4 regions of the Rhizobium sp. NXC14 genome follow, and region 2 is predicted to be linked to each of the others. Evidence: predicted binding sites of a transcription regulator. Region 2 holds the regulator's gene; each other region holds the start of a gene.

Region 1 (4,972 bases), 130 kb from region 2:
CAGACGTCGCAGGTGACGTAGACATCGGGCAGGAAGTGCATCTCGATCTTGATGACGCCGTCGCCTTGGCAGGCCTCGCAGCGCCCGCCCTTGACGTTGAAGGAGAAGCGGCCTGGCTGGTAGCCGCGCGCCTTGGCTTCCGGCAGACCGGCGAACCAGTCGCGAATCGGCGTGAAGGCGCCGGTATAGGTCGCGGGGTTCGAGCGCGGCGTGCGGCCGATCGGCGACTGGTCGATGTCGATCACCTTGTCGATATGCTCGAAACCGTCGATGCGGTCGTGATCAGCCGGAATTTCGCGCGCGCCCATGACGCGGCGCGCCGCCGATTTATAGAGCGTCTCGATCAGGAAGGTGGACTTGCCGCCGCCGGAGACTCCGGTCACAGCCGTGAAGACGCCAAGCGGAATGGATGCCGTGACATTCTTCAGATTGTTACCGCGCGCGCCGATCACCTTGATTTCGCGGCCCTTCTTCGGCTTGCGGCGTTCCTCGGGAACGGGAACTCCCAGTTCGCCGGAGAGATATTTGCCGGTCAGCGACTTCGGATTGTCCATGATATCCTGCGGCGTGCCATGGGCGATGACCTGGCCGCCATGTATGCCGGCGGCCGGACCGATGTCGACCACGTCGTCGGCCGTGAGGATCGCATCCTCGTCATGCTCGACGACGATGACGGTGTTGCCGATATCGCGCAGGTGCTTCAGCGTATCCAGCAGCCGGGCGTTGTCGCGCTGATGCAGTCCGATGGATGGTTCATCAAGTACGTAGAGCACGCCCGTCAGGCCCGAGCCGATCTGCGAGGCGAGGCGAATGCGCTGGCTCTCGCCGCCCGACAGCGTGCCGGAATTGCGTGACAGGCTTAGATATTCCAGGCCTACATCGTTCAAAAAGCGCAGGCGGTCGCGGATTTCCTTGAGGATCCGGACGGCAATCTCGTTCTGCTTGGCATTGAATGTCGCCGGCAGCGCCTCGAACCAGTCGCGCGCGATGCGGATCGACATTTCGGTCACTTCGCCGATATGCAGCTTATTGATCTTCACCGCCAGCGCTTCCGGCTTCAGCCGATAGCCATTGCAGGCCGGGCAGGGGGCGGCCGACATGAAGCGCTCGATATCCTCGCGCGCCCAGGCGGAATCGGTTTCCTTCCAGCGCCGCTCGAGATTGGTGATGATGCCCTCGAAATTTTTGTGCGTCGTATAGGAGCGGGCGCCGTCGGCGTAGTGGAACTCGATCTTGTCGTCGGTGCCGTTGAGGATGACGTCCTTGGCCTCGTCGGACAGGTCGTTCCAGCGGGTGCCGAGCTTGAAGCCGTAATGTTTGCCGAGCGCTTCCAGCGTCTGATTGTAGTAAGGCGAAGTCGATTTGGCCCAGGGCGCGATCGCCCCGTCGCGCAGCGTCCGCTCCGGTTCGGGTACGATCAGGTCGGGGTCGATCTTCTGCTGGGCGCCGAGGCCGTCGCAGGTCGGGCAGGCGCCGAAGGGGTTGTTGAAGGAGAAGAGCCTGGGTTCGATTTCCGGGATGGTGAAGCCCGAGACCGGGCAGGCGAATTTTTCCGAAAACAGCACGCGCTCATGCGTCTCGTTCAGCGACTTGTTGGCCGAACCGCCGGCCGAGGTCTCCTCCGGCGGCAGCGGCTTGTCGGCGAATTCGGCGATCGCCAGCCCGTCGGCGAGTTTCAGGCAGGTTTCAAGGCTGTCGGCGAGACGTGCCGACACATCCGGGCGCACGACGATACGATCGACCACCACGTCGATGTCGTGCTTGTATTTCTTGTCGAGAACAGGCGCCTCGGCGATCTCGTAAAACTGGCCGTCAACCTTGACGCGCTGGAAGCCCTTCTTCATCAGCTCCGCCAGTTCCTTCTTGTATTCGCCCTTGCGGCCGCGCACGAGCGGCGCGAGAATGTAAAGACGCGTGCCCTCGCCGAAAGCCACGATGCGGTCGACCATCTGGCTGACGGTCTGGCTCTCGATCGGCAGGCCGGTCGCCGGCGAATAGGGAACGCCAACGCGGGCAAAGAGCAGGCGCATGTAGTCGTAGATCTCGGTGACGGTGCCGACCGTCGAGCGCGGGTTGCGCGAGGTGGTCTTCTGCTCGATCGAAATGGCAGGCGACAGCCCGTCGATCTGGTCGACATCGGGCTTCTGCATCATTTCGAGGAATTGCCGGGCATAGGCCGACAGACTCTCGACATAGCGCCGCTGGCCCTCGGCATAGATCGTGTCGAAGGCGAGCGAGGATTTGCCCGAGCCTGAAAGACCGGTCATGACGATCAGCTTGTTGCGCGGCAGATCGAGATCGATACTCTTCAGATTGTGCTCGCGCGCGCCGCGGATGGAGATCGTCTTCAGTTCGCTCATCGTCTCTGCTTTGGTTTTCTGGATAACAGCCCTTATTTAGTGATGCCGGCGGGCGAGTCGAGGCTGAATATCCTGGATGACTCAAGGTTTTCGATTCTGTTGACAGGATCATACGGATAAACTAGAACAAATAAAGAACAAAATTCCTGATGAATGCATGCGGCTTTCTGATGGGATAAACTGTGGATTAAACACCGTTCGCGCGCATCTGCGGTTCGCTATGGTTTAAGGTGCGCTGATCGATTAACGCCGCCGGGCAGGGCGGCAGGCAGGGTGAGAAGCATGGCTGGTAGCGTGAACAAGGTAATTCTGGTTGGAAACGTGGGTGCAGACCCCGAAATCCGCCGCACTCAGGATGGCCGGCCGATCGCCAACCTCCGTATCGCCACCTCGGAAACCTGGCGCGACCGCAATTCGGGCGAGCGCCGCGAAAAGACCGAATGGCACACTGTGGTCGTCTTCAACGAAGGCCTCTGCAAAGTCGTCGAGCAATATGTGAAGAAAGGCGCCAAGCTCTATGTCGAGGGCCAGCTGCAGACCCGCAAGTGGCAGGACCAGCAGGGCCAGGACCGCTACTCGACTGAGGTCGTGCTGCAGGGCTTCAACTCGACGCTGACGATGCTCGACGGCCGCGGCGATGGCGGCGGCGCGAGCTCCGGCTTTGGCGGCCGCGGCAGCAGCAACAATGATTATGGCGACGACTACGGCGCCCCGTCATCCTCCTCGCCGAGCCGCGGCGGTGGTGGCGGCAATTTCTCGCGCGATCTCGACGACGACATCCCGTTTTGATCGGCCGCCTGTTCTAGCTTTGTGAGAGCATCCGAGAGCATGATGTCCGGGCCGGCGTCATGCTCTTTTTCTTTGATGTCACGGCAGTTGATCTCGTCGGGTCACCCCGAACATGTGCTGCCATTTCAATGCGGAGTCGCGCTGATGAGATTGAGCGCGGCTTTCGCGCCGTCGACGACGAACTGCACCGCAAGGGCTGCGAGGATGACGCCGAGCAGGCGGGTGAGGATCGCCCGACCGGTGACGCCGAGAAAGCGGTCGAGCCTTTCAGCAATCAGCAGCATGAGGAAGGTCAGCAGCAGAATGGCGGCGATGACGCCGATCAGTTGGGCTTTTTCGACCGAAGTCGCCAGTGTGCCGGAAAGCAGAATGGTCGCCGAGATCGCACCGGGGCCGGCGATCAGCGGCAGGGCGAGGGGAAAGACGGCGATATTCTCGATATGATCCCTGGTGATCGCCACCTCGGTCGTCTTCTCCTTGCGGTCCTGCCGCTTCTCGAACACCATCTCGAAGGCGATCCAGAAGAGCAGGAGCCCGCCGGCGAGGCGGAAGGCGCCGATTGAGATCCCGAGCACGCCGAGCACGCCTGCGCCAAACAGGGCGAAGACGGCAAGGATGATAAAGGCAATGGTCGAGCCGCGCAGCGCCACCTGCCGGCGCTCGGCGCGGCTCATGCCGATTGTCAGCCCCAGGAAGAGCGGTGCGAGCCCCGGCGGGTCGATGGTGACGATGAGCGTGGTAAAGGCGTTGATCAACTGGTCGGCGCTTGCCATCGTCTCTCCGGAAGCCCATATGGGTGCGTGGTTTTCTGCGATTGTGAAGCGGGGATTTCGATTTGGCAAATATGCTGCGGCGGCCCGCGGCCGATTTGTCCGGTCCGGCCGCACAAGTCCGGCGCTTTACCCTTTTTCGGCCGCAAAAGCCTGTTCAAAACGCGCTCAGAAAATGGCGCGGGAACAGGCTTTCCGCTATAAATCTTCAAGTGATTCTAGAAGAGATCGTGATCTGTTTTGACTGAGCAAACACCCCCCGGCGGCGGGAAGCTCCCGCCAGGCATCGAGCCCATCTCCATCATGGAGGAAATGCAGCGGTCGTATCTCGATTACGCCATGAGCGTCATCGTCAGCCGCGCGTTGCCCGACGTGCGCGACGGCCTGAAGCCCGTGCACCGGCGCATCCTCTACGGCATGTCCGAGCTCGGCATCGACTGGAACAAGAAATACGTCAAATGCGCCCGCGTTACGGGCGACGTGATGGGTAAATACCATCCGCACGGCAACGCCGCTATTTACGACGCGCTTGCCCGCATGGCGCAGCCCTGGTCGCTGCGCCTGCCGCTGATCGACGGTCAGGGCAATTTCGGCTCGGTCGACGGCGATCCGCCGGCGGCCGAACGATACACCGAGTGCCGCCTGGAGAAGGCTGCCCATTCGCTGCTCGACGATCTCGACAAGGAAACCGTCGACTTCCGCGACAACTATGACGGCACGCTCTCCGAGCCGGTCGTCGTTCCCGCCAAGTTCCCGAACCTGCTCGTCAACGGCGCCGGCGGCATCGCGGTGGGCATGGCGACCAACATCCCGCCGCACAACCTCTCCGAAGTCATCGACGGCTGCATTGCGCTGATCAACGATCCGGCGATCGAGCTGCCGGAACTGATGCAGATCATTCCCGGCCCCGACTTCCCGACGGGCGCCAAGATCCTCGGCCGCGCCGGCATCCGCTCGGCTTACGAGACCGGACGCGGTTCCGTCATCATGCGCGGCGTTGCCACCATCGAGCCGATGCGCGGCGACCGCGAGCAGATCATCATCACCGAAATT
Region 2 (4,972 bases):
TTCAGAACGTTCTTCATATCCCAAGGGGCGAGGAACTGGCCCTTCTTGACATTGACGGCGCGGCCGGTTCTGGCGGCGGCGATCAGAAGGTCGGTCTGACGGCAGAGGAAGGCCGGGATCTGCAGAACATCGACCACCCTGGCCACCTCGGCGCATTGCTCGGCCGTATGGACGTCGGTTATGACGGGAAAGCCGAATTCCTTCTTGAGGTCGGCAAAGACCTCCATGCCCTTTTCCAGGCCGATGCCGCGTTCAGCCGAGAGCGAGGTACGGTTCGCCTTGTCGAAGGAGCTCTTGTAGACGAGGCCAATGCCGAGCTTGCCGCAAAGCTCCTTCAGCGTGCCGGCGACCATGAAGGCGTGATCCCGGCTCTCCATCTGGCATGGACCGGCGATCAGCGACAAGCGGCCAGTATTGGAAAAAGTCACCTGGCCTTCGCCTTCGCCGATCCTGACTTCGGAATTCGTGTCGGTGCTCATCGTGTTTCCTCGAAGGCGAAGAGCGCACCCTGCCCGGGCGTGGGCTTCACCAGAATGCGATTGTTCTTGCGTGTGAATGTGATCCCGTTAGCACCCAAATGCGCTTCTGTCACGGCAAGATCGATGACGGTGAAGAGGATTGCCCGCCCCCGCAGGCCGCGATCGGCTGATGAGACAGCGGTTTCGAAATAGGCCTCCAGCCCTTCCGGCGTCATCAAGCTGATCTTTGCATTCGATGCCGCGATATTCACGCCGAAACCGGTTTTCTCCACCGCCGCCTGCCCAATCGCGAGCCCGACGAAGGCGGCGAATGCCGCCGGGTCCGGTGCACAAAGTGCGATCTCGGCAATGCCGATCACGCCATTGGCGTGCGTCTCCAGCGCGGCGCGATCTGTAGGGAACGAATTGATGCGCTGGCAAGTAAAGAGAAAGAAATCGGGGGCGCGCAAATCAGCTGCAAAGGCCAGCTTAAAGCTGCCGACGCTCTCCGAACCGTCCGGCATCCGCATCGGCCGGCTGAACTGCAACATCTCACCGGCGCTCGCGCCGTTGCTGACGAAGCGCTTATGATCGAGGTCGGCATCCTCGCTGAGGAAGGCCAGCGCAGAAAGTCCCTCCTCGCCGCAGCGGAAACGGAAGGCGCGATTGCGGGCGATGAAGACGTTGCCCTGGCGGGCCGCTGCCTCGCTCTCGTCGACACTCGCCACGCCAAGCGGCTCCAGATAGGTCTTGTCGGCGAAAAAGACGCAGGCATTCTCCGTTCCGAAGGGATGGCGTGCATCGGCGGCGACGGTGAAACCGAGCTTGCCAAGCCTCTCACGCGCCAGATCGATATTGACCACGGGCAGCACGACATGATCCAGCGGGTGCGACCTGGCGGAATGCGCGTTCATGAATATCCCTCCTGAAACCGGCAAGAGATGTGCGACAGCACCTCCCTCAATGCAAGACATGTGCGCCAATCCGGCAAATGAAAATAAAAATCTCCACGAGTTGACGTGAACTTTTACGGAAATTTAGCTACTTGCGGAACACATATGGAACATATAGTGTCCGTTCTGGATTTGTTTCAATCACGGGGTCTGACGTCGATGCTCACGCGCAAACAACAGGAGCTTCTCCTTTTCATCCATGAGCGCATGAAGGAATCCGGCGTTCCTCCCTCTTTCGACGAAATGAAGGATGCCCTGGATCTCGCCTCGAAATCCGGCATTCACCGCCTGATCACGGCGCTTGAGGAACGCGGCTTCATTCGCCGCCTACCGAACCGCGCCCGGGCGCTCGAGGTGATCAAGCTTCCGGAGGCCTATAACCCCAGTCTTCAGCGTCGCGGTTTTTCGCCGAGCGTCATCGAGGGCAGCCTCGGCAAGCCCCAGCCGGTCGCCGCCCCCGCTGCGCCAAAGCCGGTCGCCGACAATGGCAACTCCGTCTCCGTGCCGGTCATGGGACGTATCGCCGCCGGCGTTCCGATCTCGGCGATCCAGAACAACACCCACGATATCGTCGTTCCTTCAGATATGCTCGGCTCCGGTGAGCACTATGCGCTGGAGGTCAAAGGCGATTCGATGATCGACGCCGGCATCTTCGACGGCGACACCGTGATCATTCGCAACGGCAGTACCGCCAGTCCCGGCGACATCGTCGTTGCCCTCGTCGATGACGAGGAAGCAACGCTGAAGCGTTTCCGCCGCAAGGGCGCCTCGATCGCGCTCGAGGCCGCCAACCCGGCTTATGAGACCCGCATCTTCGGGCCCGACCGGGTCAAGGTGCAGGGCAAGCTCGTCGGCCTCATCCGTCGCTATCACTGACGCCGGATGGGCTGGAATCGGTAAAACGATCATTGCGCCAATCATAGGCGCGATGGCGCATCCATGGTCGCGACAAAGCATCGAATGCGGTGGCGACCTCCAGGCCGGCATCGGCGAAACGCAATTCGAGCGAGCCGGTCCTACGCAGCGTCTCGCCGGTGAAAAGCGTGCCACCTGAACGGCAGCTGTTGAAACGCAGACGGACCGAGGTCACGACGATATCGGCCGTATCGCAGGCCGGGCCGAGATAGGCGGCATTGTCGATGACGGTGACGATATGGCCATTGCCAAGTCTTGATGTGCACCAAGCCTTCTTGACGCAGGAAAAACGGTTTGCTTCACCGCCTGCTGCGGCTGCCCGCATCGCCGCACTCGCTTCGTTCTGCTGATCGCGGGAAAGCCTGACACGGCGGCCTTCTCCTTCCGGCGGGATGGCCGGACCATCCAGCATCTTCGGCGGATCATGTGTCGGCAGCACCAGCGCTCTCTGCCACTGGTCGAATATGAAATCCGGCGGGTTTTCACGGTTGGAAGCTATTGCCTCAGCCGCGACGACCGCAACCAGACTGCCATCCTCCGAAATCAGCAGATCCGGCGGCCGGGGAACCGGCAGAAGCAGCACGATGAGCGTAGAGATGGCGATGATCGAGGTGCCGACGTGGCGCAGCCGAGTGCGCAGCAGCGTCAGCAGCAGAAAGCCTGCCACCGCCACTGCGAAATACCAGGCGGGCAAGCGGCCGATGCCGATATCACCGCCCCAGCCGGACACCGTCTTGGCAACCGCAATCACCAGATCGAGGCCGAATCCGACGACCTTCCAGAGCGGAGCGTCCAAACCGAAAAGCATGAGCAACATCGCCAACAATCCGGCCGGCATGACGATGAAGGAGATAATCGGCATCGTCGCAAGGTTTGCCGGCAGGCCGTAAGCCGTCAGGCGATGAAAATGCTCAATCGAAAACAATGCGGTGGAAAAGCCGCCGATCAGCGAGGTCAGGAAGACGCCGCCGAAGAAACCGGCGACGGCAACCACCGGCCTCATGATCGGCAGTTTCAGAAAAGCGTTTTCGCGGACACGCCTGTCCTTCCACAACTGATAGCCCGATACCAAGGCCAATGTGGCGGCAAAGGACATCTGAAAGCTCGGTCCCAATACTTCCGAAGGTGAAATGGCGATGATGATGAGCGCGGAGAGAACGACATTGCGCAGGCTGATCGACGGCCGGTCGAAGAAGACGGCAATCAGCATGATGGCCATCATGATAAAGGCGCGCTCGGCCGAAACCCCGAAACCGGAGATCAGGTAATAGGCGGTGACGGCGATGAGCGCGCCGGCAGCGGCGATCTTCTTTGTCGGATAGGCTTGGGCGACGCCGGGAAAGAGGCTGAGCAGCATCCGAAAGCCGACGAAGAAGATGCCAGCCGACAGCGCCATGTTGAGGCCAGAGATCGCGACGATATGGGCAAGGCCGGACTGGCGCAGCGCCTCCGTCGTCGCGTGCGATATGGCGCACCGTTCGTCCGTCACCAGGGCAGCGGCAAAAGCGCCGGTATCGCCGGGCAGGATCGATCTTATGCGGTCGCCGATGCTGCTGCGCAGCCGGTAGAGCCATTCGAGCAGAGCCTCCGACGTGCAGCTGGCCGCCTGCAGGCCTGCCTCCAAGTCGAGTTTCTCCGGCGCACCATAGAAGAAACCGTTGGCGCCGATGCCGTCGAAATAGGCACCGAAGGAGAAGTCGTTGAGCGCGGGAAGTGCGGGGCCCGCCGGCGGCGTCAGCCGTGCCTTGCCGGTGATGATGTCGCCGATCTCGAAAGGCGCATCGGCGCCCCGGACGATCGCGGTGATGCGTCTCGGCGGCCGTTTCAGCTCCGGAGCCTCGGTGCCGGTGACGGCAAGAATGTAGCGCCAGCGCCCGCGGCCGTCGCCTTCCCGGCGTTCGACCCGGCCGGTCACCGCGGTCGTCACGGATGAATCGAGGATCACCGTCGAAGCCCGCCAGCTCTCAAACTGAGCCGAGAGCATGCCGCCCGCGAAAAGTGCCAGCGCCATGAAACTTGCGCGCAAGGCCGGCCGGCTGGGACCGGTGAGGAAAACCGCGGCCGCCGACACCAGCAAGCAGAGCAGCGATGGAACGAGGGGCAAATCCGATGCCGCAAGAAACCAGAAGGCCGATCCGGCTCCGAGGAAGACCGGCGAGAACAGCAGCATTCGGCCATGATCGGCCTCTTCGCCCAGCATGCAGGCTCCGGCAGGCAGCGATTGCCAGGCGGCGGCCAGTAGCCGATGACGCAAGGGGGTCTGCGACTGCGTCCTTACCGATTGAGTCACCACCGCAGGCGCAGGAAAATCCGGCGGATCGGCAAGGCCGACGCCCGCTTCCGGCCGCAATTCGGCTGTCGTCAATTCCTGCATGCGCCGCCCAAGATCACCCCCCGAAGTCGCCAGAATGCAACCTTCAAGTAAATACGGCAAGGATAATCGATTGAAATATGAGGGGAAATCTTAAGCGGCAAAAGGGCTGTCGAATCATCAGCTTCCGTTATGCGTGCGGCTCATCGCTGCAGTGCCTAAAAGGTGATACCGCAATGCACAAAATGCCGTCACAGTAACTTGGCATTAGCGTTGCGATCATATAGCTATCGGAAAGGACGCTTAACCCCTATGGCGCTTTTGTGGCGCCACCG
Region 3 (4,972 bases), 930 kb from region 2:
AGGAGAGGCGTTTGACGCCATTTGCCTTCAGCGCCTCGACAATCAATTCCCCGCCCGTCTTTTTCATGATGATACCTTCTTCATGACGATGCCTTCCTCTCAAGCTCGGCGAGTTCCGCCAGAATTTCCTCTCTATGCTCGCCGAGACGCGGGCTGGGCCTGACGTAGCGCAAAGGTGTTTCCGACAGCACGACTGGCGTCCTGACCCCGGGGATGACGGTGCCGGCGGAATCGGCAAGGTCGATGCGAAGACCGCGAGCCTTCACCTGCGGGTCGGCGAACATTTCCTCGATTGTGTTGATCGCGCCTGACGGAACCGCGTTCTGCTCGCAGGCCTTCAGGAGATCCGCTTTCTGCCATTTCAGCGTCTCGGTGGAGATCAGGCGACGCACCTCGCCGCGGTTGGCGACGCGGGCTTTGTTGGTGGAGAAACGCTCGTCATCCGCGATCGTCTCCAGGCCGAGGATGGTAGAGAGGCGGCGGAACTGGCCGTCGTTGCCGACGGCCAGGATGAGATAACCGTCGGCCGTCGGTACGACTTCATAGGGCGAGATGTTCGGATGGGCGTTGCCGAGGCGGGGCGGTGCGGCGCCGGAGACGAGGTAATTCATGTTCTGATTGGCGAGCACGGCCGATTGCACGTCAAGCAGGGCCATGTCTATCAACTGGCCTTCGCCGGTTTTCAAGGCATGGATCAGGGCGGCCTCGATCGCCGAGACGGCATAGATGCCGGTAAAGATGTCGGCGATCGCCACGCCCGCCTTCATCGGCTGGCCGTCCGGCTCGCCGGTTATCGACATGAAGCCGGACATGCCCTGAACGATGTAATCGTAGCCGGCGAAGCCGGCATAGGGGCCGGTCTGGCCGAAGCCTGTGATCGAGCAATAAACGAGCCTCGGGTTCACCTCGCGAACGCTGTCGTAATCGAGCCCGTATTTGACGAGGCCGTCGACCTTGAAATTCTCGATTACCACGTCGGCAGTGGCTATGAGACGACGGACGAGCTGCTGGCCCTCAGGGCTCTTGAGGTCGACGGTGATGGAGCGTTTGCCGCGATTGGTGGCGTGGTAATAGGCGGCCGAGAGATTTTCGCCGTCCGCACCTTCGACGAAGGGCGGCCCCCATTGGCGAGTATCGTCGCCGCCATCGGGATTTTCAACTTTGATGACGTCGGCGCCGAGATCGGCGAGCATCTGGCCCGCCCAAGGGCCGGCCAGCACGCGGGCAAGCTCAATCACCCGGATACCGGTAAGCGGCGGCTTTTTCGTCGCGGTCTCGGTCATGGTCCTCCCGTCCAGTGTCTACGGCGCCAGCGTCACCTCAGATGTATCGGATAAGGGCTTTGAAGCAAAGCGGCGCTCTCGCCAGAGGATGTAGAAGCCCGACGCCATGATGATCGTGATGCCGAGCCATTTGACGGCATTCGGAAAGTCACCGAAAACAAGCCAGGCGAAGATCGTAGCTGAGACGATCTCGAAATATTGCAGCGGCGCCAGCGTCGACGCCGGTGCTGCCCGATAGGCGTAGACGCCGAGGATTCCGGCTGTGGCGGCCATAGCCCCGACGCCGGCGACATAGAACCAGGCGCTGCCTACGGGCATGACGGGATCGAAGAGATCGGAGCCGCTTCCTTCACCGATAAAAAGCAGGAGGGTGCAGAAGAGCAAGCCCCAGATGCCCATCTGAAACTGCATCGACCAAGGGTCCTCGCTGTGTGAGAGGACGCGGGTCATCAACACGAAGGTCGCGACGCAGAGCGCCGTCAGGATGGGCAGGAGCGCGATGTAGCCGACCTCTTCGAAACTCGGCTGAATGATCAGCATCGCCCCGAAGAAGCCGACGCCGCAGGCGGTGTAACGCCGCCAGCCGATCGTCTCCTTGAGGAAAATGCCGCCGAAGATGGTCACGATGATCGGCTCGATGAAGAAGATCGCGATCGCGTCGGCGACCGCCATGTATTTCAACGTGGTGACGAAAGAGATCATCGAGACGGTGATGATGAAGCCGCGGATGGCGTGGAACAGGCTCTGACGCCAAGAGAAATCGGCAAAGCTGCGCCTCCATAGCACGATCGGCAGCATGCAGAGCGCCTGCACGACGAAGCGGCCGGCGGTGATCTCGGCTGACGGGACGGTTACGACGGCAAGCTTGGCGAAGATATCGATGAGCGGCGAGACCATCACCGACAGAAACATCAGCGCCAGCCCTATCGTCACTTCGGAGGCGGACGAAGCGGCGCGGGCGGAGGGGCTACTCATGACGGATTCTTTCTGGCTTTGGATGTCGCGAGTGCCTCTTCGCACCAGTCCGCGAAGGCTGCGATCGCCGCATCGGCGCCAATTTCGTTCAGCGTCTCATGCCGCATACCCTGATATATCACTGTCCTGATACGAGAGAAGCCTCTGGCTTTCAAATTGTTTGACAGCCAGCGCACGGCTTTTCCACTCTCCGTCGCGGGATCATCGGCGCCGCCGACGAGATGGATTGGCATATCACGCGGCAGCCGATCCAGATGGAGTTTCTGCGGCGCGCGAAAAGTCAGCTCGAAGAGATCGAGCCAGAGCGAGACTGATGCGTCAAAGCCGCAGAGCGGATCGGCGATATATTTGTCGACTTCATCGGCGTGGCGCGACAGCCAGTCGAACTCGGTGCGGCGGTCCGGGATCGATTTTCCCCAAGCTTTGAAGGTGAGCTTCGGCAAGAGGCCGCTCGGGACGTCGGAGCCCTTCAGCATACGTTCCGCAAGGAGGATCGCCTGGGCGGCTCGGCCGGCAAGGCCGACTGCGAAATTCGAATTCCAGACGGCGACAGCATCGAAGTCGGACGGAGCGGTGACGGCGGCATTGAGCGCGATGAGGCCGCCCATCGAATGGCCAAATAGGATCACCTTCAGGCCGGGATTGCGCGAGGCCGCATGGGCGCGCATGGCAATGACGTCGCCGATCACCCGATCGACACCATTCCAGCGGGCGAAGCGGCCGATCGGCGCGTCGGGCGCGGTCGTCTCGCCGTGGCCACGGTGATCATGGGCATAGACGTGATAGCCGCGCCCCGCCATCGCCTCGGCAAAGCGGCCATAGCGCTTCGAGTGCTCCGCCAGGCCGTGCGATATCAACAGGATGCCGCGTGCCGGAGCGGCGGCTTCGGCATGGTGATAGGCCAGAGACGCTTCCCCTATGGCGAGCCTTTGCGTATCAGAAAACATCCGGATCCTCCCTGCCGCAGCAGAGCAGATCGCTACTGCATAATTCCTTAAAGCGGAATCGATTTGAGCAGAATATTCTGCAACCATAAGTGCGACAGCGTCCGTGCGGTAACTCAAGAACAGGGAGCTTCCCGGAACAGCCGACTGTTTCCGACGACGCAGTCGAGAACAAATTGCAGGATAGTTGCGATTCAGGGTTGCTGCCGTTTACGCTTTGTGCTTATCTGTTCCTGCATTGTTCTTCTTTTGGGGGTTGAAATGAGCAGCATGCAGTTGCGTACCTTTACATTCGCCGTGTCGATGATCCTTGCCGGCGCTGCCGTGGCGCAGGAGGCCGAGGGCCGTACCCGTTTCATTCTTGCTGCGAGCTGGCAGCCCGCCTTCTGCCAGACGAACCAGAAGAAGCCCGAATGCGCCAGCCAGACCGGCGAGCGCCATGACGCGACGAATTTCTCCCTGCATGGCCTGTGGCCGATGCGGCAGGATTATTGCGGCGTCAGCGACGATCAGAAGGCTGCCGACAAGGACGGCAAATGGGATACTTTGCCTGATGTCGCGCTTTCGGCCGAGGCGAAGGCGTCGCTTGCAAAGGCGATGCCCGGCACGCAGTCCGGCCTCGAACGGCACGAATGGATAAAGCATGGCACCTGCATGAAAATGAGCGTGGAGGATTATTTCGGCGTCGGCGTCCATCTGGTGGATGCGCTCAACACATCGGCCGTGCGCGATCTATTTGCCGCCAATATCGGCAAGACGGTCAAGGCGGAGACGATCAAGGCTGCTTTCGACAAAAGCTTCGGGCCGGGTGCGGGCGAGCGCGTCAAGATGAGCTGCCGGCGAGCCGGCAGTGTCAGGCTGATCAGCGAGTTGACGATCGGACTGTCTGCGGATGCGGGAGCGGCATCGGCCAAAAGCGCAAGCCTTGCCGATCTGATCCAGGGGGCGGGAAAAACCTCGTTCGGCTGTGACGAGGGCGTTGTCGATGCGGCGGGCTTCTGACCGGAATCCGGCGTAAACGGGTTTCGGCGTTGCTCACAGGCGCTGTTTCGCCTACATAGCGGCACGAAACGAAGTTTCCCGCCCGGAGCAGCGCAGCATGGCACGTCAATTCATCTATCATATGTCCGGCCTCAACAAGGCCTATGGCAACAAGAAGATCCTGGAGAACATCCACCTTTCCTTCTACCCGGATGCCAAGATCGGCATCCTCGGACCGAACGGCGCCGGTAAATCCACTGTGCTGCGCATCATCGCCGGCCAGGACAAGGAGTATACCGGCGAAGCCTGGCTCGCCGAGGGTGCCACAGTCGGCTATCTCGAGCAGGAGCCGAAACTCGACCCCACCAAGACGGTTTTCGAGAACGTCATGGAAGGTGTTGCCGCGAAGACGGCGATCGTCGATCGTTACAACGAATTGATGATGAATTACTCGGACGAGACAGCGGAAGAGGGGGCAAAGCTCCAGGACATCATCGACAGCCAGAACCTCTGGGATCTGGAAAGCCAAGTCGAGATGGCGATGGAAGCCCTGCGCTGCCCGCCGCGCGATGCCGAGGTCACCAGCCTGTCCGGTGGTGAGCGCCGCCGCATCGCACTCTGCCGCCTGCTGCTCTCGCAGCCGGATCTGTTGCTGCTCGACGAGCCGACTAACCATCTGGACGCCGAAACCATCGCCTGGCTCGAAAAGCATCTGCGCGACTATCCCGGCGCCGTGATGATGATCACCCACGACCGCTACTTCCTGGATAACGTCACCGGCTGGATCCT
Region 4 (4,972 bases), 350 kb from region 2:
CCCTTCTGCGCGACATGAGTTCCGAGCACTTCGCGCAGTGCCTCGTGCAGCAGGTGGGTTGCCGAATGGTTGGCGCGCAGGCGCGAACGGCGGGCATGGTCGACAGTCAGAACGACAGCATCGCCGGTCTTGAATGCACCTTCGACGACCGTGCCGGAATGCACGAAGAGGCCCTCCCCCTTCTTCTGTGTGTCCGATATCTCGATCTTGCCGTGGTCAGAGGAGATGACGCCGGTATCGCCCATCTGACCCCCGGATTCTCCATAGAAAGGCGTCTGGTTGACGACGATCTGCACCTTGTCGCCGGCCTTGGCTTCGTCGGCCACGGCGTTGTCTTTGACGATCGCTTGCACCACGCCTTCAGCGCTCTCTGTGTCGTAACCGAGGAACTCGGTTGCGCCATGCTTTTCCCTAAGCTCGAACCAGACGGTTTCGGTTGCCTTCTCACCGGAGCCGGCCCAGTGCGACCGGGCTTCGGCCTTCTGGCGCTCCATGGCATCGGTGAAACCAGCTATGTCGACGCCGATCTCGCGAGCGCGCAGGGCGTCTTGCGTCAGGTCGAGCGGGAAGCCGTAGGTGTCGTAAAGCTTGAAGGCGGTCTCGCCATCCAGCATGTCGCCCTTGCCGAGATCAGCGGTCGCATCCGACAGCAGCGACAGGCCGCGCTCCAGCGTCTTGCGGAAGCGACCTTCTTCGAGCTTCAGCGTCTCCGAGATCAGCGCCTCGGCCCGCACGAGCTCCGGATAGGCGCGGCCCATCTCCTGCACCAGCGTCGGCAGCAGCTTGTACATCAGTGGCTCCTTGGCGCCGAGAAGCTGGGCGTGCCGCATGGCGCGACGCATGATACGGCGCAGCACATAGCCGCGGCCCTCATTCGACGGCAGCACGCCATCGGCAATCAGGAAGGCCGAGGAACGCAGATGGTCGGCGATGACGCGGTGGCTGGCGCTGCCTTCCGCCTTGACTCCTATCGTATCCTCGATGGTGCCGGTCAGCGTGCGGAAAAGATCGGTATCGAAAACGCTCTGAACGCCCTGAAGGATGCAGGCCATGCGTTCCAGACCCATGCCGGTGTCGATCGACGGACGCGGCAGCGGATTGCGAACCCCCGGCTCGGTCTGCTCGAACTGCATGAAAACCAGGTTCCAAAATTCCAGGAACCGGTCGCCGTCTTCCTCAGGCGAACCGGGAGGGCCGCCCCAGACATTCTCGCCCTGGTCGATGAAGATTTCCGAGCAGGGTCCGCAGGGTCCGGTATCGCCCATCTGCCAGAAATTGTCGGAGGTCGGGATGCGGATGATCTTGTCGTCGGAGAAACCGGCGATCTTCTTCCACAAAGCCGCTGCTTCCTCGTCTTCGGAATAGACGGTCACCAGCAGGCGATGTTTCGGCAGGTCAAAGCCTTCGGTCACGAGCTTCCAGGCCAGCTCGATCGCATTCTCCTTGAAATAGTCGCCGAAGGAGAAATTGCCGAGCATCTCGAAGAAGGTCAGGTGACGCGCGGTATAGCCGACATTGTCGAGGTCGTTATGCTTGCCGCCGGCGCGCACGCATTTCTGCGAGGTTGTCGCGGTTGCATAAGGACGTTTTTCCAAGCCGGTGAAGACGTTCTTGAACTGCACCATGCCGGCATTGGTGAACATCAGCGTCGGGTCGTTGCGCGGCACGAGCGGACTGGACGGAACGATCTCGTGGCCGTTCTTCTTGAAATAGTCGAGGAAGGTCGACCGGATGTCGTTTACGCCGCTCATTCTATGCCCTTCAATGCTGCCGTAGGCAGATAAATTCAAATCCATCGGCTTTTAACGTTCGCCTCCGCCACTGTCCAGCCGACAAACAAAACCGGCCGCATTCTGATGAGGGAATGCGGCCGGCTGAGATTTCAAATCAGTTCAAGCGCGAAAATTACATTTCCGCGGCAGCATCGCCGTCATCGGCATCCGGACCACCATTCTGCAGGAAACGATCGGCGATTAGGCCGGCATTCTGGCGCAGCGCCAGCTCGATCTCGCGGGCGAGATCCGGATTGTCACGCAGGAAGGTCTTGGCGTTTTCGCGACCCTGGCCGAGACGCTGGCTGTTATAGGAGAACCAGGCGCCCGACTTCTCAACGATACCGGCCTTGACGCCGAGATCGACGAGTTCGCCCGTCTTCGACACGCCTTCGCCATACATGATGTCGAACTCGACCTGCTTGAAAGGAGGCGCCATCTTGTTCTTGACTACCTTGACGCGGGTCTGGTTGCCGACCACCTCTTCGCGCTCCTTGACCGAGCCGATGCGGCGAATGTCGAGGCGCACGGAGGCATAGAATTTCAGCGCATTGCCGCCGGTCGTCGTTTCCGGAGAACCGAACATGACGCCGATCTTCATGCGAATCTGGTTGATGAAGATCACCATGCAGTTCGACTTGGAGATCGACGCGGTCAGCTTGCGCAGCGCCTGGCTCATCAGGCGGGCCTGCATGCCCGGCAGGCTGTCGCCCATCTCGCCTTCGATTTCGGCGCGTGGCGTCAGCGCGGCGACCGAGTCGACGACGAGAACGTCGACGGCGCCGGAGCGCACCAGCGTGTCGGTGATTTCGAGCGCCTGCTCTCCGGTATCTGGCTGAGAGATCAGCAGATTCTGCAGATCGACGCCAAGCTTACGGGCATAGACTGGATCGAGCGCGTGTTCGGCATCGACGAAGGCGCAGATGCCGCCCTTCTTCTGCGATTCCGCAATGGTCTGCAGCGCAAGCGTTGTTTTGCCCGAGCTTTCCGGCCCATAGATTTCAATGATGCGGCCCTTCGGCAAGCCGCCAATTCCAAGCGCGATATCGAGACCAAGCGAGCCCGTCGAAACCGTCTCGATCTCGACGACGTTCTCATTGGAGCCGAGTTTCATGATCGAGCCCTTGCCGAACGACCGCTCTATCTGTGAGAGTGCCGCTTCAAGCGCCTTGCTTTTGTCCACCGATTTGTCCTCTACCAGCCGCAATGTATTCTGAGACATCCGATCCACCTTTAGGTTATTGAAGCCGCTCAAGCAATGTCGAGTTTGTACCCTATTTGTTCCATTCCCGCAATAGGCGCACAAACGTTTGAACGAAAAAGGTAAAACCGTCCGTGTTCTACATTTGTTTTATCGATGCAAAGCAACGGCTTAGACCCTCTGCGCAAGCTTTGCCGCGGCCGGGCAATGACCATCGATTCGCCCTTCGCACTTTATGATCCCGGGTAAGTTGATGAAAAAGATTCTCGTTCTCGGCGGTGCCCATATCGACAGGCGTGGCCGCATCTCCGGCGAAACGGCGCCAGGCGCCAGCAATCCCGGCACCTGGTTCGAGGAGCCGGGCGGCGGCGGTTTCAATGCGGCGCGTAACCTTGCAAGATTGGGCTTTCACGTGACGATGATCTCGCCGCGCGGCGGCGATCCCTTCGGCGAATTGGTCGGCGAAGCTGCTGATTTCGCCGGAATCGACGACCGGCCTTTCGTCTTCCTCGACCGCAAGACACCGAGCTATACGGCGATCATCGAGAAGAACGGCGACCTCGTGATCGCCCTCGCCGATATGGATCTCTACCGTTTCTTCGTGCCGCGGCGCCTGTCCATCCGCTGGGTGCGCGAGGCCTTCGCCACGCATGATCTCATTCTCGTCGACGCCAATCTGCCGGAAGAGACAATCGCGGCGATCGTCGCCAAGGCGAACTCCCTGGCCAAACCCGTTGCGGCCATCGCCATCTCGCCGGCCAAGGTGGTCCGGCTGAAACCCTGTATTAGGGATATCGACTATCTGTTCCTGAACGAGGCCGAAGCCACTGCCGTTATCGGCTTGCAGCCGGAGGATTCGGGCGGTTGGCCGCCGCTCCTGAATGAGATCGGCATCAGAAACGCCGTCGTCACCCGCGGACGGCGCGAGCTCGTTGCGATTTGCAAAGACCGCGCCGTGGCGCTGCAGCCGCCAATCGCCGAAACCGTCGCCGATGTTACCGGCGCCGGCGATTCCCTTGCCGCCGGCACGCTCGCCGCCTTGATATCAGGCCTGCCGCTTGAGGAGGCCGTTCGCTACGGCGCGGCGGCGGCAGCGCTCACGGTGCAGTCACGGCACGCCGTCAACGAAAATCTGACTCCGAATCTCTTGAATGAGGCGCTTGCCCTTGTTCCCAAGGTCAGAATTCTGCATTGAAGCGGCTGAATTAAAGAGTTGAGCAAGATGCCGTTTCGAAAGCCGCCCACGCTTTTGGTATCATGCTCTGCCGATCACAGGACAAGACCATGACCAAGCCCATCTCCCCTCTTCTGCCGATCGCCTATTCGAAGGAGGTCGCCAGCGCCAAGCAGCGCGGCGCACCACTGGTGGCGCTGGAATCGACCATCATCACCCATGGCATGCCCTATCCCGGCAATATCGAAATGGCGCGCAGCGTCGAGACGATCATTCGCGAACAGGGCGCGGTGCCGGCGACGATCGCGGTCATCCACGGCACCCTTCATATCGGCCTTGAAGCTGCGCAACTGGAGCAGCTTGCCAAGGCAAAGGAGGTCATGAAGGTGTCACGCGCCGATCTCGCCTTCGCGATCGCCGAACGGCGCACCGGCGCAACGACGGTTGCTGCGACGATGATCGCGGCGGCCCGCGCCGGCATTCGTGTCTTTGCCACAGGCGGCATCGGCGGCGTGCATCGCGGCGCTGAGGAAAGCTTCGATATATCAGCCGATCTTGAGGAATTGGCGCGCACCGGCGTTATCGTCGTCTGCGCCGGCGCCAAGGCGATCCTTGACATTCCAAAGACGCTTGAAGTGCTGGAGACCCGCGGCGTACCTGTCGTCACCTATGAGAGCGAAGAATTCCCCGCCTTCTGGTCGCGTTCATCAGGTATCCGCAGCCCGCTCTCGCTGAACAGCCCGGCGGCCATCGCCAATTTCCAGACGGTGCGCGAACAGCTCGGCATCGACGGTGGCATGCTCGTCGCCAATCCGGTGCCGGAAG

Evidence for each region. The regulator LexA, encoded in region 2, represses DNA repair genes until DNA is damaged. The targets are predictions, from matches to a motif close to TGTTCNNNNTGTGTTCNG.
Region 1: uvrA (excinuclease ABC subunit UvrA) is a predicted target of LexA. The motif match lies at 2,483-2,500, and genes of this name have one in related genera.
Region 3: NXC14_RS14925 (ribonuclease) is a predicted target of LexA. The motif match lies at 3,431-3,448, and genes of this name have one in related genera.
Region 4: recA (recombinase RecA) is a predicted target of LexA. The motif match lies at 3,109-3,126, and genes of this name have one in related genera.

The regions. Positions count from the first base shown of each region.
Region 1 is NZ_CP021030.1:2,225,274-2,230,245, forward strand. Features, by position in the region: gene uvrA (excinuclease ABC subunit UvrA) at 1-2,360, opposite strand, end outside; gene NXC14_RS10975 (single-stranded DNA-binding protein) at 2,643-3,149, shown strand; gene NXC14_RS10980 (MarC family protein) at 3,275-3,922, opposite strand; gene gyrA (DNA gyrase subunit A) at 4,160-4,972, shown strand, end outside.
Region 2 is NZ_CP021030.1:2,091,859-2,096,830, reverse strand. Features, by position in the region: gene kdsA (3-deoxy-8-phosphooctulonate synthase) at 1-479, opposite strand, end outside; gene NXC14_RS10335 (VOC family protein) at 476-1,372, opposite strand; gene lexA (transcriptional repressor LexA) at 1,571-2,287, shown strand; gene NXC14_RS10325 (ComEC/Rec2 family competence protein) at 2,268-4,700, opposite strand.
Region 3 is NZ_CP021030.1:3,026,475-3,031,446, reverse strand. Features, by position in the region: gene NXC14_RS14945 (thiamine pyrophosphate-binding protein) at 1-67, opposite strand, end outside; gene NXC14_RS14940 (CaiB/BaiF CoA-transferase family protein) at 81-1,283, opposite strand; gene NXC14_RS14935 (DMT family transporter) at 1,302-2,258, opposite strand; gene NXC14_RS14930 (alpha/beta hydrolase) at 2,255-3,205, opposite strand; gene NXC14_RS14925 (ribonuclease) at 3,464-4,204, shown strand; gene ettA (energy-dependent translational throttle protein EttA) at 4,302-4,972, shown strand, end outside.
Region 4 is NZ_CP021030.1:2,440,474-2,445,445, forward strand. Features, by position in the region: gene alaS (alanine--tRNA ligase) at 1-1,751, opposite strand, end outside; gene recA (recombinase RecA) at 1,906-2,994, opposite strand; gene NXC14_RS12105 (carbohydrate kinase family protein) at 3,224-4,168, shown strand; gene NXC14_RS12110 (pseudouridine-5'-phosphate glycosidase) at 4,258-4,972, shown strand, end outside.